2 regions of the Xanthomonas sontii genome follow, and region 2 is predicted to be linked to the other one. Evidence: predicted binding sites of a transcription regulator. Region 2 holds the regulator's gene; the other holds the start of a gene.

Region 1 (14,338 bases), 1.9 Mb from region 2:
GCGCTGACCGAGGCCGACCTGCCGGCGCTGGACGCGCGCGTCGGCGGCCTGCATTTCGGTTCCTACACCCTGGTCGCCGAGACCACCGCCAGCACCTTCCAGGCACTGGCCGAGCGCGAGCGCGGGCAGCGGCTGATCTCGCTGGACCCGAACGTGCGGCCGACGGTGGAGCCGGACATGGCGGTGTGGCGCGCGCGGCTGGCGCGCTGGATCGCGCTGGCGCACGTGGTCAAGGTCAGCCAGGAGGACATCGAGCTGCTGTATCCGCAGCAGGATCCGTTCGCCATCGCCCGCAGCTGGCTGCAGCAGGGGCCGTCGCTGGTGGTGATGACCCTCGGCGGCGACGGCGCGGTGGCCTGGCGCGGCGACAGCGAAGCGCGTGTGCCCGGCCGCGTGGTGCAGGTGGTCGATACGGTCGGCGCCGGCGACAGCTTCCAGGCGGCGCTGCTGCAGCAGTTGCCCGATCCGGCCGCGTTGGCGGCGCTGGGCAGCGAGCCGGCCGCGCTGGAGCGCCTGCTGCAGTTCTGCGTGGCCGCCGCAGCGATCAACTGCACCCGCGCCGGCGCCAATCCGCCCAGCCTGGACGACGTCCGCGCCGCGCTCTGAGGCCAGCCGACGGCATGCACGCGGCGCCCGCGGCCGGGTTGCCTATGATGGGCCGGCCGCCTGCGGCGACACATCCACCGGGAGACCTGCCTTGACCGACCTGTCCGAGATCGCCGTACGCCTGGGGATCGCCGCCCTCGCCGGCGCGGCGATCGGGTTGAACCGCGACCTGCACGGCAAGCCGATCGGCATCCGCACGCTGGGCCTGGTCGGCCTGGCCACCGCGATGGTGGTGCTGCTGGCCGACCCGCTCGGCAAGGGCGGCTTCACCGATGCCGGCAGCCGCGTCATCCAGGGCATCCTGACCGGCATCGGCTTCCTCGGTGCCGGTGTGATCTACCACGTCGAGAAGCACGTGCGGGTCCACGGCCTGACCAGCGCCGCCTGCGTCTGGCTCACCGCCTGCGTCGGCATCATGTGCGGCGCCGGCCAGTGGCAGATCGTGGCCGTGTCGCTGGCCATCGCCTTCGTCATCCTGCTGTTCGGCGGCCGCGTCGAACGCGCCCTGCACGCACTCCTGGGCGGCAGGCCGGCGCATGACGCCACGCCGGATCAGTCGTCGGACAGCGGCCCGCACCAGCCCGGCAAGTAGCTCGCCTCCTTGCTCTTGGCGAGCGCGAGCGCGGTCTCCATGGAACGGGCGAAATCCTCCTTGACGTCGCGGCGCCGCAGCCGGCGGCGGAACAGGTCGGCCCACAGGAATTCGCTGAACGGCGTGGTGTCCTTGGCGTAGCCGCCGGCGCGCCGGACCTCGCCGGCGAGGCTGCGGTAGGGATCGTCCTTCAGGTCCGCGATCGACGTGGGCATGTCCTTGAACGGGCGGCGCTCGCCCTTGGCGTCGTAGGGATAGGCCCAGCGGCGATGATCCAGCACGCTCCACAGCGCGGCCTTGTCGACCATGCTGAGGTCGGCGATCACCGTGACCAGGATGTCCTCCACCCCTTCGTCGTGCAGCGCCCGCGCCAGGTGGTGGTGATCGACCACGTAATAGCGGCCGTCCGGTCCCAGCACCACCGGGATCATGTGCGTGCCGAGCAGTTCGGCCTGCTTGTGCTTGGACGCGTGCGCGCGCCAGCGCTTGCGCTTCTCCTTCACCTCGCGCATGCCCACGGTCATCTGCGTGGGACGCAGGGACAGGATCGGAACGGGATGCAGCAGCGGTTCGCGGGGATCGGCCATGCTCAGTCTCCGTGGAAGTGTGCGCGCCGGCACCAGGCGCGGCCGCCAGAGTGCCAGCGTCGTGCGCGTTCTGCACAGCGCCTTGGCAGAAGCTCCCCTCTCCCTCCGGGAGAGGGGCTGGGGGTGAGGGTGCGACGGCCAGGGAACCTCTTCCCCCAGACACGTCCATAGCGCCCCAACCCTCATCCGCCCCTTCGGGGCACCTTCTCCCGGTGGGAGAAGGAAGCAAGGGGCCGGGGGTGAAGGTACGACCGCCATGGAATCCTCTTCATAGACCCACCGCCCGCCCGCTCAAGCGCGCGCCGCCGGCGCCGATATCCAGATCCTGAGCGCCACTATGGGCGGCGCATTGACCTGGGGAGGAGCCGGCTGGCATGTCGGATCAACGCGACGAGCCGCCGATCAGCGGACTGCGCAAGCTGCTGTCGCCACGTCGGCGCGATCCCGCGCCGACGACGGCCGCGGGGCTGCCGGCGCGCGCGCAGGGCCACGGCCATGGGCACAAGCACGGCCACGCGGCGCCGCCCGCGGAGGCGGCGACCGATCCGGCTGCCGCCACCGCCGCGCTGATCCGCCTGTTCCAGCAGGCGCACGAGCCGCAAGGCCTGCTCGGCGCCTTCGCTGACGGCATGGCCTCGCTGCACGGCGAGTTGGGCGACATGGGCCGGCGCCTGCAGTCGGCGGCGAGCAGCGGCGACTGGCCCAGCTACGGCCGCGCACTGCGCCAGCTGATCGACAAGTACATCCGCACCATCGACGTCGAAGATCCGCTGGCCGGGCCCAGCGACAGCGAGCGCCTGCGCGACCTGCTGCGGCAGACCGTGGCCGGCGCGCTGGCGGCGCTGCTGCACACCCTGCCCGAGCTCGCCGGCGAGGCCGAGGCCAGCGGCGAGGCGCTGCGCCAGTGGCGCCCCGGGCAACCACTGGAACCGGTGGCGCAACAGGTGCGCGAGCTGTGCCACCAGATCGCGTTGCGCGCCAACGACGGCCAGGAGCAGCAGGCGCTGTTGCTGAGCCTGTTCGACCTGCTGCTGGAGAACGTGGGCGAACTGCTCGACGACACCAGCTGGCTGCAGGGCCAGATCGCGGTGGTGCGCGACCTGATCGCCGGGCCGCTGGACCGCTACTCGATCGAGGAGGCGCGCGGCAGCCTGCGCGAGGTGATCTACAAGCAGGGCCTGCTGAAGCAGGGCATCGCCGAGTCCAAGGAGGCGATGAAGGAGCTGATGCTGAGCTTCGTCGCGGACCTGGACGGCATGGCCGCCAGCACCGGCGAATTCCACGACCGCATCGCCGACTACTCGCAGACCATCCGCGACGCGCGCAGCATCGCCGACCTCAACCGCCTGCTGCAGGAAGTGCTGCAGGACACCAGCCACGTGCAGGAGCAGGCGCTGCGCGCGCGCGATCACCTGATCGCCGCTCGCCAGGAGGTGGAGGCGGCGGAGCAGCGCATCCTGCGCCTGGAGCAGGAACTGCAGGACGTCAGCGGTCTGGTGCGGGTCGACCAGCTCACCGGCGCGCTCAATCGCCGCGGCCTGGACGACCTGTTCGTGCGCGAACTGGTGCGCACCGAGCGCAGCGCGCAGCCACTGTGCGTGGCGATGCTGGACCTGGACGATTTCCGCAAGCTCAACGAGACCTACGGCCACCCCGGCGGCGACAGCGCGCTGCGCCACGTGGTGGAAGTGGCGCGCACCACCTTGCGCGCCAGCGATGCCATCGCCCGCTTCGGTGGCGAGGAGTTCGTGCTGCTGATGCCGGACTGCACGATCTTCGAGGCCAGTGCGGCGGTGACCCGCGTGCAGCGCGCGCTGGCGCAGCGCGCGGTGGTGCACGAAGACCAGCGCGTGTTCGTCAGCTTCAGCGCCGGCGTCGCCCTGCGCCAACCCGGCGAAGCGCAGGACGCGCTGATCCGCCGCGCCGACCGTGCGCTGTACGAGGCCAAGAAGGCCGGAAAGAACCGGGTGGTGTCGGCCGATTAGCTGGCGCCGGCGTGGCCGGCGCGGGATTCGGGAGTCGGGATTGGGGATTCGCAAAAGCGGGCGTGTGCGGCGCTGTTGCGAATACTGAATCTCCAATCCCGAATCCCTATTCCCGCACCTTCTTGATGCCCAACACTACCGCCAGCACCAAGGCGCCGGCCACGATTCCCACCAAGGCGTTGCCCAGCGCAAGCACCAGGCTGCCCAGCCCGCCGGTTGGGGCAATGCCCTCGATGGCATGGTGCAGCGGGCCGATGCTGTGCACCAGGATGCCACCGCCGACCAGGAACATCGCCGCGGTGCCGGCGATCGACAGCGTGCGCATCAGCCACGGTGCCAGCCACAGGATGCCGCGGCCGATCGTCGCGGCGGCGGCGCCCTTGCGGCTCAGGTACAGGCCCAGGTCGTCGAGCTTGACGATGCCAGCGACCAACCCGTACACGCCGGCGGTCATCGCCACCGCGATCGCCACCAGCACCGCGACCTGCTGCACGAACGGCACGCCGGCGACCACGCCCAGCGACAGCACGATGATCTCCGCCGAGAGGATGAAGTCGGTGCGGATCGCGCCCTTGACCTTGTCCTTCTCCAGCGCCACCACGTCCACCTGCTGGTCGGCCAGCGCCTGGACCTGTTGCGCGTGACGTGCCGCATCCTCTTCCTTCGAATGCAGGAAGCGGTGCGCCAGCTTCTCCACGCCCTCGAAGCACAGGAACGCGCCGCCGATCATCATCAGCGGGGTGATCGCCCATGGCAGCCAGGCGCTGATCGCCAGCGCCGCCGGCACCAGGATCGCCTTGTTGAGCAGCGAGCCCTTGGCCACCGCCCACACCACCGGCAGTTCGCGGTCGGCGTTGACCCCGGTCACCTGCTGCGCGTTCAGCGCCAGGTCGTCGCCGAGCACGCCGGCGGTCTTCTTGGCCGCGACCTTGGTCAACAACGACACGTCGTCGAGCAGGGTGGCGATGTCGTCGAGCAGGGTGAACAGGCTGGCGCCGGCCATGCGGGGATTCCATTCGGGATGAGCGGCGATTCTCGCCGATTCCGCCGACCAGGTGCGTGAGCAGGCCGGCCTCAACCGCGCGTAACGCCGGCCCGGCTATCGTGCGCCACACCGCCGCACGGCCTGCACAGGACACCCGCATGGACCAGTTCCTCACCGCCCCCCGCGCCATCGTCGACGACGTCCTCGCAGCCGCGGCCATGCTGCAACCACTGCGGCTGTCGGAAACCGGCAGCGGCACCCGCATCGTGCTGCAGGCCGAGCGCGATCCGCGCCAGGTCGCGGTGCTGTCCGGCGGCGGCGCCGGGCACGAGCCGGCGCATGCCGGCTTCGTCGGCCCGGGCATGCTCAGCGGCGCCATCGCCGGCGACCTGTTCGCCTCGCCCGGCGTGGAAGCGGTGCTGGCGGCGATCCGCGCCTGCGCCGATGCGCCCGGCGTACTGCTGGTGATCAAGAACTACACCGGCGACCGGCTCAACTTCGGCCTGGCCGCCGAGCGCGCCCGCGCCGAGGGCATCGACGTGGCCAGCGTGCTGGTCGCCGACGACATCGCCCTGCCCGACGCGGCGCAGCCGCGCGGCATCGCCGGCACGGTGCTGGTGCACAAGTACGTGGGCCACCTGGCGCGCGAGGGTGTGCCGCTGGCCGAACTGGCGCAGCGCGGCCAGGCCTTCGCCGACCGCCTGCTGTCGCTGGGCATGGCGCTGTCCAGTTGCAGCGTACCCGGCCAGCAGGTCGGCCGCCGCGCGCCGGAACTGGGGCTGGGCATCCACAACGAGCCGGGCGCGCGGCCGGTGCAGCCGGGCACGGTGGAAGAGGCGCTGGCGCTGGTGCTGGACCCGCTGCTGGCGCAGGCCGATGCCCGCCTTGGCGCCGACGCGCCGCTGGTGCTGATGCTCAACGATCTCGGCGGCTGCTCCACGCAGGAACTGGGCGTGCTGACGCGGCTGGCGCTGCAGCGCATCGGTGTCGCGCGAGTCGCGCTGATGCCGGTGCCGGCAGCGCTGATGACCTCGATGGACATGCACGGCTTCTCGATCACCCTCGCCCCGGCCGACGCCGACGTGCTGGCCGCACTGCAGGCACCGGTGCAGACCCTGGGCTGGCCCGGCGTGCGTGTGCCGCATGCAGTGCAGACCTATGCGCCGGCACTGAAGCGCGACGACAGCCACCGCGATGGCGCGCGCGATGCGCAGTGCGCAGCGGCCCTGGGCCGGGTGGCGCAAGCCCTGATCGCCGCGCAGGCCGAGCTGGACGCGCTGGACGCGCGCAGCGGCGATGGCGACGCCGGCAGCACCTTCGCCGCCGGCGCGCGCGCCCTGCAGCAGGCGCTGGACACCGATGCGCTGGCCACCGGCGACGCCGCCGCACTGGCGCGCGGCCTGGCGGCGACGATCGAACACAGCATGGGCGGCTCCAGCGGCGTGCTGCTGTCGATCCTGTTCACCACCGCTGCCGGTGCGCTGGCGGACGGCCGCGACTGGGTGCAGGCGCTGCAGGCCGGCGTGGCGCGGATGCAGCACTACGGCGGCGCGCAACGCGGCGACCGCACCCTGCTCGATGCGCTGCTGCCGGCACTGGACGCCCTGGCGCAAGACGCCGACGTGGAGGCCGCCGCGCGCGCCGCCCGCGCAGGCGCCGATGCCACCGCCCAGCTCATCCGCGCCGGCGCCGGCCGTGCCGCCGCGGTGCCGGCGGACGCCTTACGTGACGTGATCGATCCCGGCGCCGAAGCGGTGGCGCGGGCGTTCGCAGCGTGGCGGTGAAGCGGCCGGTCGGGTCGGCCGATGCGGTTCGAGGCAGGTATGGGTCAATCGGGGCGGCAGGCGTGTTCGGGAATGCCCGTCGCGGCTGAAGCCGCTCGTACAAGGCTTGCGGCGAGCTGTCCGAGCGCACTGTGGGAGGGACTTCAGTCCCGACGCGCGCAAGCCAAAATCGCCAGTTGCTTCGGAGCAACGCCCCGTCGCCCCCCTACTCCGCCGACGCCGCGTCCAGCACCTGCGCCACCGCCTGCAGCGAGCCATGCACCGAACCGGACTGCAGCGCCAGCGGCTGGGTCTTGCCGCGCACCACCACCTCCATGCGCTGCGGCACGCCCTGCGCGTTGCCGACGATGCGGTAGGTGGTGTCGCCACGCGCGAAGCTGAGCAGATGGCGGTCGGCGTCGTAGTCCATCGCCTCGCCCTGCGCGTCCGGATACAGCAGGTCCACCCGCTGCTGCGCGCCAAGCGCCGCGTAGTACGGCGCGCCGCTTGCGCCGTCGCCGACATTGGCGAACACCACGATGCGCTTGCCGGCCGGCGCCAGGCGGAACTCGAGCAGGATCTTGCGCTGACCCACCGCCGTCTCGCCTTCCTCATCCCACAAGTAGTGCATGTCGGCCACGCGCTTGCCGGCACGGTCGCGGTACACCGTCTCCTGCGCCAGTCCCGGCCCGTCGCCGCGCGCGTCCTCGACCGTTTCGCTCTCCAGCAGTGGCGCGCCATCGCGGATCGAGTATGTCGCGAACTGGTGCCAGCAGCAGCCGTCCTTGGTCATGGTGTGGAGTTCGCGCGCCTGCGCATCCACCTCGAACAGGCCGCAATTGCTCTGCGCCAGCTCGGTGAAGTCCGCATCGGCCTCGAAGCCGTCGGCGGTGCCCAGGTACACCTGGTAGGACGGGCCGTGATAGCAGCTGTTCTGGCCGTCCATCACCGCCAGATCCTTGATCCCGTCGAAATTGAAATCGTCGTAGATCAGCACGCTCTGCTCGCCGTACGGCAGTTCGTGCACGTTGGCCTTGACCTTGCCGCTCTTCGCATCGGTGTCCACCACCAGCTCCGGCGAGGCCACCTCGAGCAGCGGCGTGGCGTTGCCGCGGGCGAACACGCGCACGATGCCGGGACGGAACACCTCGCCGCTGTCCTCGATCTCCAAGGTGGCGCGGTAGCGATCGGAGAAGTCCTGCAAGTCGTAACGGCGGTGCGTGCTGGCGGCGAAGGCCTTGGCGTCGAAGTCGTCGCCGGCATACCGATGGGTCTGCGTCGCGGCGGTCGCGGTCGACGACAACAGCACAAGCAGCAAGGCCAGGCGTGCACGCGCCGACAGCACACGGGCATGGCCAACGGCATGCGAGACGATGAAGGACATGGTGGCGTTCCTGGCAGCAGGCAGCGAAAGCCAAGGGTAAGGCCGGCCGTGGCGGCCGGCCAGAGGCCAGCGGACCTTGGCGCGTCAGAACAGCGCGCGTGCCAGCGCCCGCAGCGCCGTGCGCGCCTCGGTGGCGATGCCGCCGCCGTCCTCGCCCAGCCAGGCCGCCACGAGCAGCACCACGACCACCCCAGCCGCCAGCAGCGCGAGCCGACGCCACCTCATCGGTCGACGCACCACGACCGTCCGTTGCATCCCTGCCCGCTCACCGCCATCGCCACTCACCCTGCTGCACTGCGCGCCGTTCTCTGGCTCTCGTTGCGGGGCAGGATACGCCGTGGGTGCGTCGTCCCAGCAACGGCCGCCGCCGGGCTGGCCGACAGCGCCGTCGCCGACCTTGCCGCCGGCACCACGCCCGAGCACCTGCGATCCACGACGCGCAGCGGGATTCACCACGCGACGACCCGGCCGTCGCCACACTCGATCGCGCCTATCCTTGCCCGGAGCCCACCTTGAGCGCGACGCCCGACGCTGCGGCCACCCCGCACGTGATCGGCGGCCTCAGCCGCCGTACCCAGATCCTGCGCCTGCTGCTGCGCTACCGCAGTTCCGGGGTGTTTTCCGGCATGGACATGGAGACCGCCCAGGGCGAGCACGAGCTGCCGCCGGAAGGCACGCCCGAACAGTTCGTCACCGACCTGGAGGCGCTCGGGCCGACCTTCGTCAAGCTCGGGCAGATGCTGTCCACGCGCCCGGACGTGGTACCGCCGGAGTTCGCCACCGCCCTGGAGCGGATGCAGGAGAACACCACGCCGATTCCGAGCGAACGCATCCGCGAGATCGTCGAGGCCGAGCTGGGCGTCGGCATCAACAAGGCCTTCTCCGCCTTCGACGACACCCCGCTGGGCAGCGCCTCGCTGGCGCAGGTGCACCGCGCCGCGCTGCGCGACGGCACCCCCGTGGCGATCAAGGTGCAGAAGCCAGAGGTCGCCGCGCAGGTGCGCGCGGACCTGGAGGTGCTGCGCAGCTTCGCCAGCGCCGCCGACAAGCTGACCGGGCTGGGCCGGCGCATCCGCTTCGCCGACTGGCTGGCCGAGTTCGGCAAGGCGCTGCTGGCCGAACTGAACTACGAGGCCGAGGCCGAGAACCTGGCGCGCTTCGGCGAGCACCTGCGCCCGTTCCCGCAGCTGTGGGTGCCGCAGCCGGTGTGGGACCTGAGCAGCCGCCGCGTGCTGACCATGCAGCTGGCCGAAGGCGTGCGCGTGGACAAGATCTCCGGGCTGCGCCGCACCGAGCAGCCGATGGACGACCTGGCCGCGGCGCTGGTGCGCGGCTACCTGGACCAGATGTTCGTGCACGGCGAGATCCACGCCGATCCGCATCCGGGCAACCTGCGCGTGCTCGCCGACGGGCGCCTGGCGATCTTCGACCTGGGCATGGTCGCGCACGTGCCGCCGAAGCTGCGCGAGCGCCTGCTCAAGCTGCTGTTCGCCGCGGTCGATGGCCGCGGCGAGGAAGTAGCCGAGGAAACCATCGCGCTGAGCACGCGCCTGGAGGACTTCGACGAGGAGCGCTACCAGCGCGAGACCGGGCAGATGATCGCCCGCTACGCGGCGCACGACGCCATGTCCGAAGGCCGGGTGGTGCTGGACCTGGTGCGCATCGCCACCGCCTACGGCCTGCGCACGCCGCCGGAGCTGAGCCTACTCGGCAAGACCCTGCTCAACCTGGAAGCGGTGTGCCGCGCGCTGTCGCCGCACCTGGACACGCGCGTGGTGGTCGAGGACCAGTTGCAGCACGTGATGCGCGCGCGCCTGAAGAAATCGCTGTCGGCGGCCAACCTGGCCAGCGAGGCGATGGAACTGCAGGCGCTGCTGCGCGAAGGCCCGCGCCGGCTCTCTGACATCCTCACCCTGGCCGCGGAGAACCGCCTGCAGGTGCGCGTGGCCGGGCTGGAGGAATCGCGGCTGATGGAGAGCCTGCAGAAGATCGCCAACCGCGTCGCCGCCGGCATCGTCACCGCCGCGCTGATCCTGGCCTCCACGCAGATGATGCGCATCGACACCGGCAGCAAGCTGTTCGGCTACCCCGCGATCGCGATGGTGCTGTTCCTGCTCGGCGTGATTCTGGGCCTGGGCATCGTGGTCAGCGCCGTGCTGTTCGACCGACGCATCCGCGCGCGCGAGGAACGCGGGAGGCGCTAGAAGCTGGGAGTGGGGAATCGGGAATGGGGAATCGCAGGAGCGGCTTCAGCTGCGACCTGCGGCGCCGACAGCTGGCGGCCGAAGCCGCTTCGCGCTCCACCACTCCCCGATCCGGCTACTCCCGCGGATCGCGTAAAAGCTTCACTTCCTGCGGCGACTCCAGGGCGATGCCCTCCTCGGCCAGGCGCTGCAGCAGGGCGAAGAACAGTTCGCTGCGGGTGCCGTAGGTCAGCCGCGGCGAGGCCACGTAGGCGAAGCTGTTGAGGGTGACGTGGCCGTTGGCGATGGAGTCGATGAACACCGACGGCGCCGGGTCGTCCAGCACGCCCGGGTGTGCCGCGTACAGCTCCAGCAGCAACGCGCGCAGCTTGGTCACGTCGGTGCCCAGCGAGACCGCGAACTGGATCTGCACCCGGCCCAGCGGCCCGGCCAGGGTCATGTTGCGCAGGGTCTTGGTGATCAGTTCGGAGTTGGGGACGATCAGGGTGGAGCGGTCGCCGACCTGGATCTCGGTGGCGCGCACGCTGATCCGGCGCACATCGCCTTCCTGGTCGCCGATCTTGATCCAGTCGCCGATCTTGACCGGGCGCTCGGCGAGCAGGATCAGGCCGGACACGAAGTTCTGGGTGATCGACTGCAGGCCGAAGCCGATACCGACCGACAGCGCGCTGACCACCAGCGCGATCCGCTCCAGGCCGATGCCCAGCGCGGCCAGCGCCCACAACGCCGCCAGGATGATGCCGACATAGCGCGCCACCGTGCTGATCGAGTTGCGCGAGCCGTCGTCCAGTTCGGTCTTGGGCAGGTAGGTCTGGGTCAGCCAGCGATGCAGGTACTGCATGACGCCCAGGCCGAGCAGCAGCACCAGCACCGCGCGGGCGATCGCGCCCGGATACAGCACCACCTTGTCGCTGAGGCGGATGCCATCGGACAGCAGCGAGAACCAGTCCGAGACGATCGAGACGTTGGTGCCGAACGGCATCAACAGCGCGCCGACACCGATCAGCAACAGCACCACCCGTATCAGTGCCGAGGTCAGCACCCCGGCCTGCTCCAGGCTGCTCGAGCGCACCCCGAACGCGCCATTGGCGGCGCGGCCGATGCGGCCTTCGCTGGCGAACAGCCACAACGCGAAGTCGTCTGCGAAGGTCATCAGCAGGCGGATCGCGCCGACGATCATGGTGATCCAGATGATCTGCCGGGTGATGAACAGGCCCAGGTGCAGATAGCCCAGCAGCGCCGCCAGCAGCGCCACCACCACCGCGACCTTGACCAGCACGCCGATCAACGCCAGCGCACCGCCGTGCTGCCCGGGCGGCGGCGGTTGCGCATTGGCCAGGGCCTGCGCCGCCGCTTCGGCGTACTGGCGCCGGCGCAGCCGCGACAGGCTGGTCAGGGTGGCCAGGATCAGCACGCCGTAGACCAGCGCGATCACCCCGTCGGCGGCGACGGTGGCCGAGTCGCTGGTGCGCGCGGCCTGGTTGATCACCAGCAGCATGCTGCTGAGCCAGGCCAGCGCCGCGGTGGCCCAGGTGTACTTGCGCAGGCGTCGCGCGGTGGCGTCGTCGATCGGGAACAGCCGCCAGCTCGGCTGGTTCGGCAGCAGCACGCTGGCGCCGAGCGAGCCCATGAAGGCCGCGGCGAAGCTGACCACCACGAAGCCGTTGAGCACTGCGTCCAGGCGCTCCGGCACCGCATCGATGCTGCGCAGCGCCTCGGCCAGGGCCAGTGCGGCCAGGCCCGGGGTCAACGTGCCCAGCAGCAGGAACCAGATCGCCAGACCCGACCGGCGCAGGCGGCTGCCCGGCGCGCGCGACACCGCATAGCGCTTGCCCAGCCAGCGCAGCAGGTAGCGCAGCGGGAACAGCAGGATCAGCGCGATGGCGATGCCGACGCCAAGCGCGCCGCTGCCATGCTCGGCGATCGCGTCCTGCAGCGACTGCATGCCGAGCGTGTACAGCGCCAGCAGCTTGGCCTGGTCGTCGGGGAAATCGGCGGCGATCTGCTTCCACAGCGCCGGCGACAGCGGCGACGGCGAACGCAGCGACAGCTCCTGGCTGAAATGCTCGGCGCGCGCGCGTTCGATCTCGTCGGCCAGCTGCCGCGCCTCCACCACCATCAGCTTGCCGCGCTTGACCCCCGAGTCCAGGCTGTCGCGCTGCTTGGTCAGCGCCTTGCGCTGCGCGGCGATGTCGGGGGAGTCGCCGGTGGCGGCGGGGCCGAGCTGCTGCAGGCGTGCCTCCACCTGGGCCAGCTGCGGCGCCAGGGCGTCGACCGCGGTCTGCGCATCGTTGGAGGCGTCCGAGACCTGCGTGACCAGGTCCTGGAAGGCGGCCTGGTTGCCGGCATCCACTTCCTTGCCGCGCGCGTCCTTCAGCGACTTTGCGGCGTTGTCCAGCAGGGTCTGCGGGTCCGGCGGCGCGTCGGCGGCGTCCTGCGGCTGGGCCGACGCCACCGCCGCGCACAGCCACAACAGCAGCAGGGCGTAACGCAACAGGAAAGAGGACGACGCGGAACGGGGCAGCAGGCGCACGCAGGGACCGGCACGGGCAAGCGCGGACCACCGCGCGTGCGGCGCACTATACGGCGCAGTGCTTGAACCGGGCCAGCGGCGGGCGCGGGCACGCGTGCCGTGTGGGCGCGCCGGTGCCTGCGCCGGCTGCCTGTCGCGACCGAAGCGCGCCGCTCCTACGACGGCAGACGGGTCGCCACGACCGATACCCGGTTCACCGCGCGTCCGTCGTCAGCACGATCTTGCCGATATGCGCGCTGGATTCCATCAACGCATGCGCCTGCGCCGCCTCCTGCAGCGGGAAGCAGCGGTCCACCTGCGGCTTGATCCGGCCCTGCGCCAGCAGCGGCCACACCTGCTGCTCCAGTTCGCGCGCGATCGCCGCCTTTTCCATCACCGAGCGCGGACGCAGGGTCGAGCCGGTGTGGGTCAGCCGCTTGGCCAGCAGCGGCATCAGGTCCAGTTCGCGCACCTTGCCCTGCTGGATGCCGATCTGCACGATGCGCCCGTCCAGCGCCGCGGCCTGGTAGTTGCGCGCCAGGTAGTCGCCGCCGATCAGGTCCACGATCACGTCGGCGCCGCGGCCCTCGGTGAGGCGCTTGGTCTCGGCGACGAAGTCCTCCTCGCGATACAGGATGGCCGCCTCCGCGCCCAGCGCCAGGCTGGCCGCGCGCTTGTCGGCCGAGCCCACGGTGCTGATCACCCGCGCACCGAAGGCCCGCCCGAGCAGCGTGGCGACGCTGCCGATGCCGGAGGTACCGCCGTGCACCAGCAGGGTCTCGCCGGACTGCAGGCGGCCGCGCTGGAACACGTTGGTCCACACGGTGAAGAAGGTTTCCGGCACCGCCGCGGCCTCGGTCAGGCTCAGCGCCGCCGGCACCGGCAGGGCGTTGCGCTCGTGCACCACCGCGTATTCGGCATAGCCGCCGCCGGCGACCAGCGCGCAGACCTGATCGCCCAACCGGTAGCGCTCCACGCCCTCGCCCAGGCCGACCACCTCGCCGGCGAACTCCAGCCCCGGCAGCGGCGAGGCGCCCGGCGGCGGCGGATAGCTGCCCTGGCGCTGCATCACGTCGGGCCGGTTGACGCCGGCCGCAGCCACCCGCACCAGCAGTTCGCCGCGCCCGGGATGCGGCAGCGGCACGCGCACCGGCACCAGCACCTCGGGCGCACCGGGCTGGCGGATCTCGATCGCGGTCATGGTGTCGGGCAACGCGGCGGCGTGGGTCGGGGACATGGCGGGGTCCTGGCAAAGAGCGCGGCGCACGCAGGCGCAGGCGCGTGGGGGAACCGCGATGATCGACCTTCCGCGCTGAGGGGTTCGTGACGGCGGGCGATGTTCGCGATGAAGTGCGCGAAAGGCGTGTCTGCATCACTCACGCTTCCTGAAGTCGGGACTGAAGCCCCTCCCACAGTGCACCCGGCGGGCTCGCCGCACGCCCCTGTGGGAGCGACTTCAGTCGCGACGCGCGTGACGATGACCGCCAGTCACTTCCAACGCCAACGGTGTCGAGGCGTAACGCTCCGCTCACGCAAGCGCTCAAGGTAGGCGGCGCCTACTCGCCCACTGGCGCCGCCTGCGCCGGCCACTCGGTCATCGCCGGCACGGCAGCCTCGACCCGCTGCGGATCCAGCCGCGCCTGCAGCGCCGGCAGGGCGATCGCCAGCGGGCAGCGCAGACGGCCGCCGCAGCCGGGCAGCGGCCAGCGCCGCTCGCGCA
Region 2 (14,338 bases):
ATTCGCGCGAACTGGCGACCGCCGCGGTGTTCAGCGCCGGCGTCTTCGCCCTCATGGGCCTGTCCACCTCCATGGCCGCCGGGGCGGTGGCCTGGCTGAAACAGGCGCTGCGCCCGGACCTGTCGCTGCGCGAGCATCCGCAGGCGATGTTCGGCCATTTCGGCGACTTGCTGCTGAACCTGCTCTGGGTGGTGCTGCCGCTGGTCGGCATCTGCCTGGCGGCCAGCTTCGCCGCGCCGGTGCTGATGGGCACCCTGCGCTTCTCCGGCCAGGCGCTGATGCCCAAGTTCGACCGGCTCAACCCGATGAACGGGCTGAGCCGCATGTACGGCGCCGAGACCATCGTCGAACTGCTCAAGTCGATCCTGCGCATGGGCTTCGTCGGCGGCGCCGCGATGCTGTGCCTGTGGGGCAGCACCGACTTCCTGCGCGGCCTGCTGCTGCAGCCGCTGGAGCAGGCCATCGGCCACGGCCTGGGCTTCACCCTGCGGCTGCTGCTGTACACCGCCGGCGCGCTGGCGCTGCTGGCGGCGATCGACGCGCCCTATCAGAAGTGGAATTACATCCGCAAACTGAAGATGACCCGCGAGGAAGTGCGCCGGGAAATGAAGGAAAACGACGGCAGCCCCGAGGTGAAGGGCCGCATCCGCCAGATGCAGATGCAGATGTCGCAGCGGCGGATGATGGAAGCCGTGCCCAAGGCCGACGTGGTGGTGGTCAACCCCACCCACTATGCGGTGGCGCTGAAGTACGAGAGCGGGCGCATGCGCGCCCCCACCGTGGTCGCCAAGGGCGTGGACGAGATCGCCTTCCGCATCCGCGAGGTCGGCGAGCAGCACCGCGTGGCGGTGATCTCGGCGCCGCCTTTGGCACGCGCCTTGTATAGGGAAGGCCAACTCGGCAAGGAAATTCCCGTGAGACTGTATTCCGCGGTGGCGCAGGTCCTCTCGTACGTCTACACGCTGCGCGCCTGGCGCAGCGGGCCGATGCCGCCGTTGCCGCCGCTGGAAGTGGATGAATTCGCCCCGGGGAGCCAGCCATGAGTCAGCCTGCCGCGCAGATGAACACGCGCAAAGTCATGGACATGATCAAGCACGGGCTCGGCGCCCCGGTGATCGTGTTGCTGATGCTGGCGATGGTGGTGGTGCCGCTGGCCGCACCGGTGCTGGACGCCCTGTTCACCTTCAACATCGCCATCTCGCTGATGGTGCTGCTGGCCGTGGTGTACGTGAAGCGGCCGCTGGAGTTCAGCATCTTCCCGATCGTGCTGCTGATGACCACGATGCTGCGCCTGGCGCTGAACGTGGCCTCCACCCGCGTCATCCTGATCAATGGCCAGGGCGGCCACGGCGCCGCCGGCAAGGTGATCGAGGCCTTCGGCGAATTCGTGATCGGCGGCAACTATGCGGTCGGCATCGTGGTGTTCGCGATCCTGACCATCATCAACTTCGTGGTCATCACCAAGGGCGCCGGGCGCGTGTCGGAAGTGACCGCACGCTTCATCCTCGACGCCATGCCCGGCAAGCAGATGGCGATCGACGCCGACCTCAACGCCGGCCTGCTGACCCGCGAGGAAGCCAAGGCCCGCCGCGAGGAAGTGCGCGAGGAAGCGGACTTCTACGGCTCGATGGACGGCGCCAGCAAGTTCATCCGCGGCGACGCCATCGCCGGCATCCTCATTCTGTTCATCAACCTGATCGGCGGCATGGCGGTCGGCGTGCTGCAGCACGGCATGCCGGTGGCGCAGGCCGCCTCCACCTACACCCTGCTGTCGATCGGCGACGGCCTGGTCGCGCAGCTGCCGGCGCTGCTGGTGTCCTCGGCGGTGGCGATGCTGGTCACCCGCGCCTCGCGCTCGCAGGACATGGGCGCCTCGATGATGGGCCAGGTGTTCGGCCAGCATAAGGCGCTGGCGGTGGCCGCGGCGATCCTGGGCCTGGTCGGCCTGATCCCGGGCATGCCCAACGTCGCTTTCTTGACGCTGGCGCTGATCCTGGGCCTGCTGGCCTGGAAGATGTGGAAGCGCAGCCTGCTGCCGCCGCCGGCCGCGGCCGAGGCGGCGCCGCAGGCCGCGGCCGCCGCTCAGGCCAATGCCGAACTGGGCTGGGACGAACTGCGCCCGATCGACCCGCTGGGCCTGGAGGTCGGCTACCGGCTGATCCCGCTGGTGGACAAGACCCAGGGCGGCGAGTTGATGGCGCGGATCAAGGGCGTGCGCCGCAAGCTGACCCAGGACATCGGTTTCCTGGTGCCGCCGGTGCACATCCGCGACAACCTGGAACTGCCGGCCAACGCCTACCGCCTGCTGGTGCACGGCGTGCCGGTGGCCACCGCCGACATCCACCCGGACCGCGAGCTGGCGCTGGACCCGGGCGGCGCGCTCGGCAAGATCGACGGCATTCCCGGCAAGGACCCGGCGTTCGGCCTGGATGCGATCTGGATCCAGCCGCACCTGCGCGCCCAGGCCGAGACCATGGGCTATACCGTGGTCGACCCGGCCACGGTGATCGCCACCCACCTCTCGCACCTGATCCGCGAGCACGCCCCGGAACTGCTCGGCCACGAGGAAGTGCAGCAGTTGCTGGCGACCCTGGCCAAGAGCGCGCCCAAGCTGGTCGAGGACCTCACCCCCAAGGCGCTGCCGCTGTCGGTGGTGGTGCGGGTGCTGCAGAACCTGCTCATCGAGAAGATCCCGGTGCGGCAGCTGCGCAAGATCGTCGAGGCCCTGGTCGAGCACGCCCCGCAGAGTCAGGAACCCGGCGCGCTCACCGCCGCCGTGCGCAACGCCCTGGGCCGGTTCATCGTCCAGGAAATCGCCGGCATGGCCCCGGAACTGCCGGTGTTCACCCTGGCCCCGCAATTGGAACGCGTCTTGCAGGACTCTACCCAGGGCAATGGCGCGGCGCTGGAACCCGGACTGGCCGAACGCTTGCACCAAAGTCTGGCGGACTGCGTGAGCAAGCAAGAGGCGCGCAACGAACCGGCGGTGGTGCTGGTGCCGGCGCAGGTCCGCGCCGCCCTCGCCCGCCTGGTCCGCCACAGCGTCCCCGCGCTGTCGGTCCTGTCCTACAGCGAAGTGCCGGAGGACAAGCGGCTGAAGCTGGTGGGCACGATCAGTTGAGATGACGGGAAACGGGAACAGGGAATGGGGAATCGCACCCTTGCCCCGGCAGCGGAGAGAGCAATGAACACGATCACGAAAAACCGGACACGACACCGCGGCCCGCCACGTATCGGCACCGATCACGCATCCATTCCCCATTCCCCACTCCCCATTCCCGGCTCCCACCCATGAAGATCAAACGCTTTGTCGCCCCCGACATGCGCACCGCCTTCCGGATGGTGCGCGACGAGCACGGGCCGGATGCGGTGATCCTGTCCAACCGGCGCACCGACGAGGGCATCGAGATCGTGGCCGCCAGCAACTACGACGAGGCCCTGGTGCAGCGGGCGCTGGATGCGGTGCGCCCGGACGAGGCGCCGCGCGCCGCCGCGGCGAGCCAGGCGCCGGCCGCTGCGGCCCCGCGTGCCGCACGCGGCGACGCCGCCGCCAGCCCGGCGATGGCGATGATGGCCGCGATCAGCGAGCGCCGCGGCGGTGCCGCGCCGGCCGCCCCGGCCGCTTCCCCGGCACGGCCGCTGACCCAGCCGGCAGCGCTGGCCGCCTCGGCGATGCCCGCCGCGGCCGCCCCGGCTGCCGCCGCACGCCAGGCCGCCCCGGCCAAGGCCGCAGCGCCGGTCACCGGCCGCGCCGAGTTCAGCATCCCCGAGGACGTGTTCCGCAACGCCCCGATCAGCGTGCCCATGCCCAGTCCGTTCGCCGCCGCCGCCGCGGCGCCGGCCGCCGAGGCCGTGCCGGCCTGGCGCGACGACGTGCCCGCGGTGGCGCTGACCCCGGTGGCGAGCCCGGCCCCGGCCGCGCCCGTCGCGACCGCCGATGCGCCGGCCGCTGCCGGGATCCCGGCGGCCGCGGCGCTGGCGGCGGTGCCGACCTTCCCCGCCCCGCAGAACGACGAACAATTGACGCAGCTGCGCGACGAACTGTCGCTGATGCGGCAGATGATCGAGCGCGAGATGAACCGCCTCACCGACGAGCGCCTGCGCGGCTCGCCGGTCCGCGCCCAGGCGCTGGAGCTGATGGACGACTACGGCTTCGACAGCGGCATCACCCGCGACGTGGTCATGCAGATCCCCGCCGACCTGGAGCTGCACCGCGGCCGCGGGCTGATGCTGGGCCTGCTGTCCAAGCGCCTGCCGATCGCCGCGCTGGACCCGCTCGAGGAAGGCGGCGTGATCGCCCTGATCGGCCCGACCGGCGCCGGCAAGACCACCACCATCGCCAAGCTGGCCTCGCGCTTCCTGGAGCGCCATGCCGCCCGCGACGTGGCCCTGGTCACCACCGACACCATCCGCGTCGGCGGCCGCGAACAGCTGCACAGCTACGGCCGCCAGCTCGGCATCGCCGTGCACGAGGCCGACAGCGACGCCGCGCTGCAGCAGCTGCTGGAGCGCCTGGCCGACTACAAGCTGGTACTGATCGACACCGCCGGCATGGGCCAGCGCGACCGCGCCCTGGCCGCCCAGCTGCACTGGCTGCGCGCCTCGCGGGTGGTCCGATCCTTGCTGGTCCTCCCCGCCAACGCCCATTTCTCCGACCTGGACGAGGTGGTGCGCCGGTTCGCCGGCGCCGACCCACAGGGGGTCATCCTGACCAAGTTGGACGAGACCGGGCGGTTCGGCAGTGCCTTGTCGGTGGTCGTGGACCACCGCCTCCCCATCACCTGGGTGACCGATGGACAGCGCGTGCCGGACGACCTGCACCGCGCCAACGCCGCCAGCCTGGTATTGCGCCTTGAAGATTTGCGGCGCGCTGCCGATAAGCCCTGTACTCCGGAGCAGACCCATGCCGTCGCGTGACTACGTCAATCTGACCAATGCCTTCCCCCTGTCGGCGACGCGCAGCGAACCGCTGGGTCCGGTGCGCACCATCGCCGTGACCGGCGGCAAGGGCGGCGTGGGCAAGACCAACATCTCGGTCAACCTGTCCATGGCGCTGGCCGACATGGGCAAGCGCACCCTGCTGCTGGACGCCGACCTGGGCCTGGCCAACGTCGACGTGTTGCTCGGGCTGACCCCCAAGTTCACCGTGGCCGACCTGGTCGCCGGGCGCTGCACCCTGGAAGAGGTGCTGATCGACATGCCCAACGGGCTGATGGTGGTGCCCGCCGCCTCCGGCCGCCGCTACATGGCCGAGCTGCCGCCGGCCCAGCACGTCGGCCTGGTCAACGTGTTCTCCGAGCTGCAGCGCGAGCTGGACGTGATGATCGTCGACACCGCCGCCGGCATCACCGACAGCGTGCTGACCTTCTGCCAGGCCGCGCAGGACGCGGTGGTGGTGGTCTGCGACGAGCCGGCCTCGATCACCGACGCCTACGCCCTGATCAAGGTCCTCTCGCGCGAGCGCGGCGTGGACCGGGTGCAGATCGTCGCCAACATGGTCCGCGACCTCAACGAAGGCCGCCTGCTGTACGACAAGCTCAGCCGGGTCTGCGAGAAGTTCCTCGGCGACGTGTCGCTGAACTACCTGGGCTGCGTGCCGCAGGACGACTGGCTGCGCCTGTCGGTGCAGCGCCAGCAGCCGGTGGTCAAGGCCTACCCGTCCAGCCCGTCGGCGCAGGCGATCTCCGAGATCGCCCGGCGCACCGCACGCTGGCAGGCGCCGACCGCCCCGCGCGGCAACGTCGAGTTCTTCGTCGAACGCATCATCCAGCGCGGGGTGGCCGCATGAACGCCGCCGCCCACTACCGCGCCGTCCAGCGCAACAGCGCCAACGACTACATCACCCAGCACTCGGACCTGGTCCGGCGCATCGCCCACCACCTGGCCGCGCGGCTGCCGGCAAGCGTCGAGATCGACGACCTGATCCAGGCCGGCATGATCGGCCTGATCGAGGCCTCGCGCAGCTACGACGCCGAACAGGGCGCCTCGTTCGAAACCTACGCCTCGATCCGCATCCGCGGCGCGATGATCGACGAGATCCGCCGCGGCGACTGGGTGCCGCGCTCGGTGCACCGCCGCGCCCGCGACGCCGCCTCGGCGATCCGCAAGATCGAACAGAGCACCGGCCGCGCCGCCGCCGCCAACGAAGTGGCCGCGGCGATGGACATGCCGCTTCCCGAATACCTGCGTTTGATGGAAGATGCCGCCCGCGGCCAGGTGCTGAGCCTGGAGTCGCGCATCGAGGACCATGGCGAGCTGGATACCATCGCCAAGGGCGGACCCAATCCGCAGCAGATGCTCGAGCGCAGCGAATTCGGCCGCGAGCTGGGCAAGGCCATCGCGCAGTTGCCCGAACGCGAGCAGTTGGTGCTGTCGCTGTACTACGAGCAGGAATTGAACCTCAAGGAAATCGGCGCGGTGCTCGGGGTCAGCGAGTCGCGCGTGTGTCAGATCCATGGCCAGGCCACGGTACGGTTGCGCGGACGCCTGAAGGCGTTCGAGGTCGCCGATGCCGGTCTGGAAGACGAAGAATAGGAACCCTTAGGAGTCAGTGGTGAACAAGAACATGCGGATTTTGATCGTGGACGATTTCTCGACGATGCGACGCATCGTCAAGAATCTGCTCGGCGATCTGGGCTTCACCAACACCGCCGAGGCCGAAGACGGCAACAGCGCCCTGGCCGCGCTGCGCTCGGCGCCGTTCGAGTTCGTGGTCACCGACTGGAACATGCCGGGCATGACCGGCATCGATCTGCTGCGCAACATCCGCGCCGACGACAAGCTCAAGCACCTGCCGGTGCTGATGGTCACCGCCGAGGCCAAGCGCGAGCAGATCATCGAGGCCGCGCAGTGCGGCGTGAACGGCTACATCATCAAGCCGTTCACCGCGCAGACGCTGCAGGAGAAGCTGGGCAAGATCTTCGAACGCCTGGGAGCGACCGCCTAAATGGAAGCCACCGCCGAACGTACCGCCCTGATCGAACGCCTGCAAGGCGCGCTGGACGCGCTGGAGAACGGCGACGAGGCCGGCTGGCGCAGGGAGATCGACACCCTCGCCGCCTGGCGCACGCGGCCGATGATGCAGGGCCTGAGCCGGCTCGCGCGCGATCTGGGGCAGGCGCTCGGCGAACTGCCGGTGGTGCCCAGCGAGGCCGGCGAGCTGGACGACGCCTGCTCGCGCCTGGACCACGTGGTGGAGATGACCGAACAGGCCAGCCACCGCACCCTGGACCTGGCCGAGGAATGCCGTGCGCTGGCCGACCAGCTCGCCGCCGGCGGCCTCAGCGGCGACCAGAGCGAGATCCTCGACAAGATCCGCCACAACCTCACCGAAATGGCCCTGGCGCAGAGCTTCCAGGATCTGACCGGGCAGATCATCCGTCGCGTCGCCGGCATCGTGCGCCGCGTGCACGAAGGCTTCGGCGCGCTGGGTCTGCCGCCGAAGGAAGAAAACAAGAAGGCCGACGGCAGCCTGGCCGGCCCGGCCCTGCCCGGCCTGGACCGCCACGGCGTATCGCAGCACGACGCCGACGACCTGCTGTCCGGATTGGGACTGTAATGCCATGAGCGCCGTACCCGACGACATCGCTGCCGACTTCATCATCGAGGCCCAGGAGATCCTGGACCGGCTCGGCGAGCAGCTGGTGTCGCTGGAGCAGGCGCCCGAGGACAGCGGCCAGCTCAACGCCGTGTTCCGCGGCTTCCACACGCTCAAGGGCGGTGCCGGCTTCCTGGCGATCAACGCCATGGTCGAGCTGTGCCACGCCGCGGAGGAAACCCTGGGCATGGCCCGTGCCGGCCAGGCCACCCTGCAGGCGCGGCACTTCGACGCCGCGCAGCAGTCGCTGGACTACCTGCAGTCGATGCTCGATGCCTTCGGCAGCGGCCAGGAGCCGCCGCGCGCGCCGCCGGAGCTGATCGCGCAGTTCGACGCGCACGGCGACGACGCACCGGCGCCGGCACCCGCGAAGAGCGCCGCGCCCGCGCCCGCCGCCGTCCCGGCCACCGCCGCGGCCGCGGGAGACCTGATCAGCGACGACGAATTCGAAGCGCTGCTGGACCAGTTGCACGGCGATGCGCCGCCGACGGCCACGCCGCAGGCGCTGCAGCCGGCGCCGCGCGCGCCCAGCGCCGCGCCCAAGGCCGCGGCCGCCCCGGCCAAGGCCGCCGAGCCCGAACACACCGTGCGCGTGGACACCAAGCGCCTGGACGCGATCGTCAACCTGATCGGCGAACTGGTGCTCTCGCGCAACCGCCTCAAGACCCTGCGCGTGCGCCTGCGCGACGAGGAGCTGGACCGCGCGGTCAGCAGCCTGGACATCGCCACCGCGCGCCTGCAGTCGGCGGTGATGCGCACGCGCATGCAGCCGGTGGGCAAGGTGTTCTCGCGCTTCCCCAAGGTGGCGCGCGACGTCGCCCGCTCGCTCAACAAGGAAGTGGAGCTGGAACTGATCGGCGCCGACACCGAGCTCGATCGCAACCTGGTCGAGGCGCTGGCCGATCCGCTGGTGCACCTGGTGCGCAACGCGATCGACCACGGCATCGAAGCCCCGGCGCTGCGCGAAGCCACCGGCAAGCCGCGCGGCGGCCACGTGCGCCTGTCGGCGCAGCAGGAAGGCGACTACGTCAGCATCGAGGTGCAGGACGACGGCGCCGGCATCGACCCGGAACGGCTGCGCGCCAAGGCCCGCGAGAAGGGCCTGATCGACCCCGAGGCCGCCGCCCGCCTGACCACCGAGGAATGCCTGCACCTGGTGTTCCTGCCCGGCTTCTCGACCAAATCCGAAGTCACCGACATCTCCGGCCGCGGCGTCGGCATGGACGTGGTGCAGTCGCGCATCCGCGAACTCAGCGGGCAGATCCAGATCCAGTCGGAACTGGGCCGCGGCAGCCGCTTCCTGATCCGTGTGCCGCTGACCCTGGCGATCCTGCCGACCCTGCTGGTGCAGGCCGGCGATACCGTCTACGCGCTGCCGCTGGCGCGCGTGGTGGAAGTGCTGCACGCCCCGCGCCGCTCGCTGGGCTGGTTCGACGGCCGCGCCGTGCTCGACCGGCAGTCGCACACCCTGCCGCTGGTGGACCTGCGCCAGTGGCTCAACATCGACGCCCCGCAACTGCCGCTGCTCACCGTGGTGGTGCTGCAGGCCGGCGAATCGCGCATGGGCCTGGTCGTGGACCAGGTCCGCGGCCGCGAGGAAGTGGTGATCAAGCCGCTGCCGCGCTCGCTGCGCGGCCTGCCCGGCTACGCCGGCGCCACCCTCATCGGCGATGGCCGCCTGGCGCTGATCCTGGATGTGGATGGCTTGAAGGCTTGAGGGCCGGGATTGGGGAATGGGGAATGGGGAATCGCAGGAGCGGGTTCCCTGGCGCTTCGTTTTCCCCTGATTCCGCCGTAGAAGCGGCTTCAGCCGCGACGCGGTGAGGCTGGGATTCGGGAATCGCAACAGCAGCTCCCGTGTACCTCACCCCCAATGTGGGAGCGGCTTCAGCCGCGACGCGATAGAGCCGGGATGAGCGGTTGGCGTGCGCGCGCTTTTGCGATTCCCGAATCGCCATTCCCGAATCCCGGCTTCATCGATTCCCCATTCCCCATTCCCCATTCCCGGCCGCCAACCCATCAAGTCCCCCGCCCCCTGGCCGATACCTCCTGCATGGACAAGCTCAGTCTCATCGGCCTGCTGTTGGCGATTCTGTCGCTCATCGGCGGCAGCATCCTCAAGGGCGCCGGCATTTCGGCGCTGTGGTCGCCGGCTGCGTTCGTGATCGTGATCGTCGGCACCGTCGCCGCGATCCTGGTGCATACCCCGCCGTCCGTGTTCCGCCGTGCGTTCCAGATCGCCAAGTGGATCCTGTGGCCGCCGCCGAGCGATCGCCAGGCGTTGCTCAAGCAGATCGTGGAATGGAGCAACATCGCGCGCCGCCAGGGCCTGCTCGGGCTGGAGAACCAGGTGCCGCAGCAGCAGGATCCGTTCGTGCGCAAGGGCCTGCAGATGCTGGTGGACGGCGTGGAGCCGGAAGCGATCCGGCACATGCTGGAGATCGACCTGGAAGGCCAGGAACATTGCGACCTGGCCGCGGCCAAGGTGTTCGAGGGCATGGGCATCTACGCGCCCACCCTGGGCATCATCGGCGCGGTGCTGGGCCTGATCGCGGTGATGAAGAACCTGGCCGACCCGAGCAAGCTCGGCCACGGCATCGCCGCCGCGTTCACCGCCACCATCTACGGCATCGCCTCGGCCAACCTGCTGTTCCTGCCGATGGCCGCCAAGCTCAAGAGCGTGATCAAGCACAGCTGCGGCGAGCGCGAAATGATCATCGAAGGGTTGATCGCCATCGCCCAGGGCGAGAACCCGCGCAACATCGAATCGAAACTGGCCGGATTCTTGCATTGAGTTCCGAATGGCCCGCAAGCACTCCCACGACGAGCACGCCAACCACGAGGCATGGGCCATCCCCTATGCCGACCTGATGACGTTGCTGCTCGCCTTCTTCGTGGTGATGTACGCGCTGTCCACGATCAACGAAGCCAAGTACCGGGTCATGGCAGACGCGATGAGCGCCGCGTTCGGCGGCACCCCGACGACCCTGCGTCCGGTGCAGGTCGGCGACCACGCGCTGCAGGGCCAGGGCGGCGAGCGGCCGACCCCGATCAAGTCCAGCCCGGCGCTGACCCTGCCCGATCCCAACCGCCTGCCCTCGGGCAACGCGCAGCGCGGCGACGACCTGCGCGACGCGCAGCAGCTGCGACGCGCGCAGCGCCAGCTCGACAGCATCGCCGATCGCCTCGGCGCCGCGCTGGCGCCGCTGATCCAGAAGAAGCTGATCACCGTGCGCCGCGCCGGGCTGTGGATCGAAGTGGAGATCAACAGCGACATCCTGTTCGGCTCCGGCTCGGCCGCGCTCGACCAAAGCGCGCGCGCCACCCTGTCCGAACTGGCGCAGGTGCTGTCCGGCGTGCCCAACGGGGTGCGCGTGGAGGGCTACACCGACAACACCCCCATCGCCACCGCGCAGTTCCCCTCGAACTGGGAACTGTCGGCGGCGCGCGCGGCCAGCGTGGTCCACCTGTTCGCCGACCAGGGCCTGCAGCCCTCGCGGCTGTCGATGATCGGCTACGGCCAGTTCCGCCCGCGCGCCAGCAACGACACGCCGGCCGGCCGCAACGCCAACCGCCGCGTGGTGCTGGTGATCCTGGCCGACTCCGGCGACAGCGGCGATGCGACGCCGTCGGCCTCCGATCGTTTGAGCGCCGGCGCCGCGCCGGCCACCCCGACACCCCCCGCCGCGGCGGCCCCCGGCAACGCCGGCGGCCCCCGCGCAGTACCTGCCATTGAAGGAGTCAACTGATGCGCATCTGGGCGATCGCCAACCAGAAAGGTGGCGTGGGCAAGACCACCACCACGCTGGCCCTGGGCCGTGGGCTGGCCATGCTCGGGCACCGCGTGCTGATGCTCGATCTCGATCCGCACGCCTCGCTGACCCGGGCCTTCGACGTGCCGCAGGAACCGCAGCCGCCGGGCGTGCTCGACCTGTTCGCGACCCCGCCGGGCGAACTCGCCGCGCTGGCCCGCGACACCGCGGTCGAGCGTCTGAGCTTCGTCTGCGGGCAGACCGCGCTGGCCACGCTGGAACGGCGCAGCGCCAACCAGCCCGGCCTGGGCCTGGCGCTGCAGCAGGCCATGGCCCGCCACGCCGGCCAGCACGACTACATCCTGCTCGACTGCCCGCCGACCCTGGGTCTGCTGATGATCAACGCGCTGGCGGCGGCCGACCGCGTGATCATCCCGACCCAGGCCGAGCCGCTGGCCCTGCACGGCCTGGCCAGCATGGTCCGCACCGTGGACATGGTCGAGCGCTCGCGGCGCCGGCCGCTGCCCGCCTCGATCCTGCCGACCCTGTTCGACAAGCGCACCCGCGCCGGCAACGAGACCCTGCGGCAGATGCAGGACAGCTACGGCGAGCGGGTGTGGGAAGACGCCATCCCGGTCGACACCAAGATCTGCAACGTCAAGGCGCTGACGGTGGCCGGCGTGCCGGGCGACTACCCGGGCCGCGGCCTGGCCGCCTACCGCCGCGCGCTGGAATGGCTGATCGCCAGCGACGCCACGCCGATGGAGCAAGCCGCATGAGCACCCCCGGGATCATCGACGATTATCTGGAAGGCCTGCTCCACGACGTGATCGCCGAGGAGCAGAAGGCCGTGCCGCCGAGCCCCGCGCCGGTCGCGGTCGCCGACGTGCAAGCGGACGCCGCGACGACGGCGCCCGCCCCGGCCGCAACCGGACCGACCCCGGAGCAGATCGCTGCCGCGGTCCTGGCCGAAGCCGACTCCGATCCGGCCCTGGCCGGCATCATGTCGCAGCAGGCGCTGGCGCCCGCACCGGCCGGTCCGACGCCCGAACAGATCGCCGCCGCGGTCCTGGCCGAAGCCGACTCCGATCCGGCCCTGGCCGGCATCATGTCGCAGCAGGCGCTGGCGCCCGCGCCGGCCGTTCCGACGCCCGAACAGATCGCCGCCGCGGTCCTGGCCGAAGCCGATTCCGATCCGGCCCTGGCCGGCATCATGTCGCAGCAGGCGCTGGCGCCCGCGCCGGCCGGTCCGACGCCCGAACAGATCGCCGCCGCGGTCCTGGCCGAAGCCGATTCCGATCCGGCCCTGGCCGGCATCATGTCGCAGCAGGCGCTCGCACCTGCGCCGGCCGGTCCGACGCCCGAACAGATCGCCGCCGCGGTCCTGGCCGAAGCCGATTCCGATCCGGCCCTGGCCGGCATCATGTCGCAGCAGGCGCTCGCACCTGCGCCGGCCGGCCCGACGCCCGAGCAAATCGCTGCCGCGGTGCTGGCCGAAGCCGATTCCGATCCGGCCCTGGCCGGCATCATGTCGCAAGCAGCACCGGCGCCCGCCGCGCTGACGCCGGCCCAGCAGGCCGAGCGCCAGGCCGACCTGGACGCGGTCGCGGCGATGGAGCGGCAGCGTGCCGCCGTGCCGCGCGATCTGGCCGCCGAAGACGATGCCGCTGCCGCGCGCGCGGTCAAGCGTCCGCCGATGGCGGTGCCGCCGGAACGCCGCGCCGAAGCCAGCCGCGCCCAGGCCGCCGGCGCGAAGCTGCCGCCGAACCTGCAGGCCTTCATGGCACCGGCCGTGCCGCATGGCTCGGCCATCGCCCCCGAACGCCTGGCCGAGCGCCGCACCCGCTGGCTGCGCCTGCGCTGCGGCGAGCAGGCCTACGCCCTGGAACTGCTGAAGGTGCAGGAAGTGGTGCTGCCGGTGCCGCTGCTGGCGCTGCGCGGCACGCCGCCGGCCATGCTCGGCATCATGAACCTGCGCGGCCAGGTGGTGCCGGTGCTCGACCTCGGCGTGCACCTGGGCGCGGCGCCGATCGAGATGGACATGCAGACCCGGGTGGTGGTGCTGGAAGAGAATGGCGAGACCCTGGGCCTGCGCGTGTCCGCGGTGGAAGACGTGGCCAGCCTCAGCGACCAGCAGATCGAGCCGCCGGATAACGCCCGCATCTGCCGCATTTCCAACCATCTGTTCCGCGGCGTGGCGCGGCTGGCGCAGCAGCCGATGATCCTGCTCGACGCCGAGCAACTGCTGCACTGACCCGGGCCGGCGGGCGGCAACTGGGAACGGTGCCGCACTTTCCAACCGCCGCTAAAGCTTTTCAGGCCACGGCCGTTATCTGCCATAGAACCATTGGTGCGGAGCAATGATGAGCACAGTCCCCCTTGGCGAAGATCTCGGTATCGAGACCAGCGCCGACCTGAAACAACGCCTGACCGCGTTCCTTGCGTCGGACGACGTGCTGCGGCTGGACGCCGGCGAAGTCCGCCGCATCCATACCGCATCCGTACAGGTGCTGTGCGCATTCGTCGATGCCCGTCGCAAGGACGGCAAGCGCACCGAATTCGAGGCCTGCAACGCCACCTTTCGCGACGCGGCACGCCTGCTAGGGGTCAGCGAATCGCTGGGCCTTCCTGCAACCCCTGACAATCTGAAATCTGTGGAGAACGCGGCATGAGCGCACGTATCTTGGTAGTGGACGATTCGGCGTCGATGCGCCAGATGGTCTCCTTCGCCCTCACCTCGGCCGGCTTTGCCGTCGAAGAAGCCGAAGACGGCGCGGTCGCGCTGGGCCGCGCCAAGGGCCAGCGCTTCAACGCGGTGGTCACCGACGTCAACATGCCGAACATGGACGGCATCACCCTGATCCGCGAACTGCGGCAGCTGCCGGACTACAAGTTCACCCCGATGCTGATGCTGACCACCGAGTCGGCGGCGGAGAAGAAGTCCGAGGGCAAGGCGGCCGGTGCGACCGGCTGGCTGGTCAAGCCGTTC

What was found. The regulator FliA, encoded in region 2, starts transcription of late flagellar genes. The targets are predictions, from matches to a motif close to TAAAGTTTNNCNNNCNNNGGCCGATAA.
Region 1: RAB70_RS06315 (GGDEF domain-containing protein) is a predicted target of FliA. The motif match lies at 2,077-2,103, and genes of this name have one in related genera.

Annotation. Positions count from the first base shown of each region.
Region 1 covers NZ_CP132342.1:1,450,179-1,464,516, reverse strand. The annotation lists gene RAB70_RS06330 (carbohydrate kinase) at 1-606, shown strand, start outside; gene RAB70_RS06325 (MgtC/SapB family protein) at 698-1,198, shown strand; gene RAB70_RS06320 (ParB-like protein) at 1,159-1,785, opposite strand; gene RAB70_RS06315 (GGDEF domain-containing protein) at 2,160-3,770, shown strand; gene RAB70_RS06310 (DUF808 domain-containing protein) at 3,877-4,773, opposite strand; gene RAB70_RS06305 (dihydroxyacetone kinase subunit DhaK) at 4,914-6,539, shown strand; gene RAB70_RS06300 (XAC2610-related protein) at 6,745-7,902, opposite strand; gene RAB70_RS06295 (hypothetical protein) at 7,987-8,127, opposite strand; gene RAB70_RS06290 (AarF/ABC1/UbiB kinase family protein) at 8,415-10,106, shown strand; gene RAB70_RS06285 (DUF3772 domain-containing protein) at 10,222-12,600, opposite strand; gene RAB70_RS06280 (NAD(P)H-quinone oxidoreductase) at 12,833-13,855, opposite strand; gene RAB70_RS06275 (histidine-type phosphatase) at 14,175-14,338, opposite strand, start outside.
Region 2 covers NZ_CP132342.1:3,361,958-3,376,295, forward strand. The annotation lists gene flhB (flagellar biosynthesis protein FlhB) at 1-1,043, shown strand, start outside; gene flhA (flagellar biosynthesis protein FlhA) at 1,061-3,121, shown strand; gene flhF (flagellar biosynthesis protein FlhF) at 3,292-4,917, shown strand; gene RAB70_RS14180 (P-loop NTPase) at 4,904-5,788, shown strand; gene RAB70_RS14185 (RNA polymerase sigma factor FliA) at 5,785-6,534, shown strand; gene cheY (chemotaxis response regulator CheY) at 6,554-6,946, shown strand; gene RAB70_RS14195 (protein phosphatase CheZ) at 6,947-7,558, shown strand; gene RAB70_RS14200 (chemotaxis protein CheA) at 7,563-9,314, shown strand; gene RAB70_RS14205 (flagellar motor protein) at 9,651-10,391, shown strand; gene motD (flagellar motor protein MotD) at 10,399-11,346, shown strand; gene RAB70_RS14215 (ParA family protein) at 11,346-12,128, shown strand; gene RAB70_RS14220 (chemotaxis protein CheW) at 12,125-13,603, shown strand; gene RAB70_RS14225 (lipid asymmetry maintenance protein MlaB) at 13,713-14,021, shown strand; gene RAB70_RS14230 (response regulator) at 14,018-14,338, shown strand, end outside.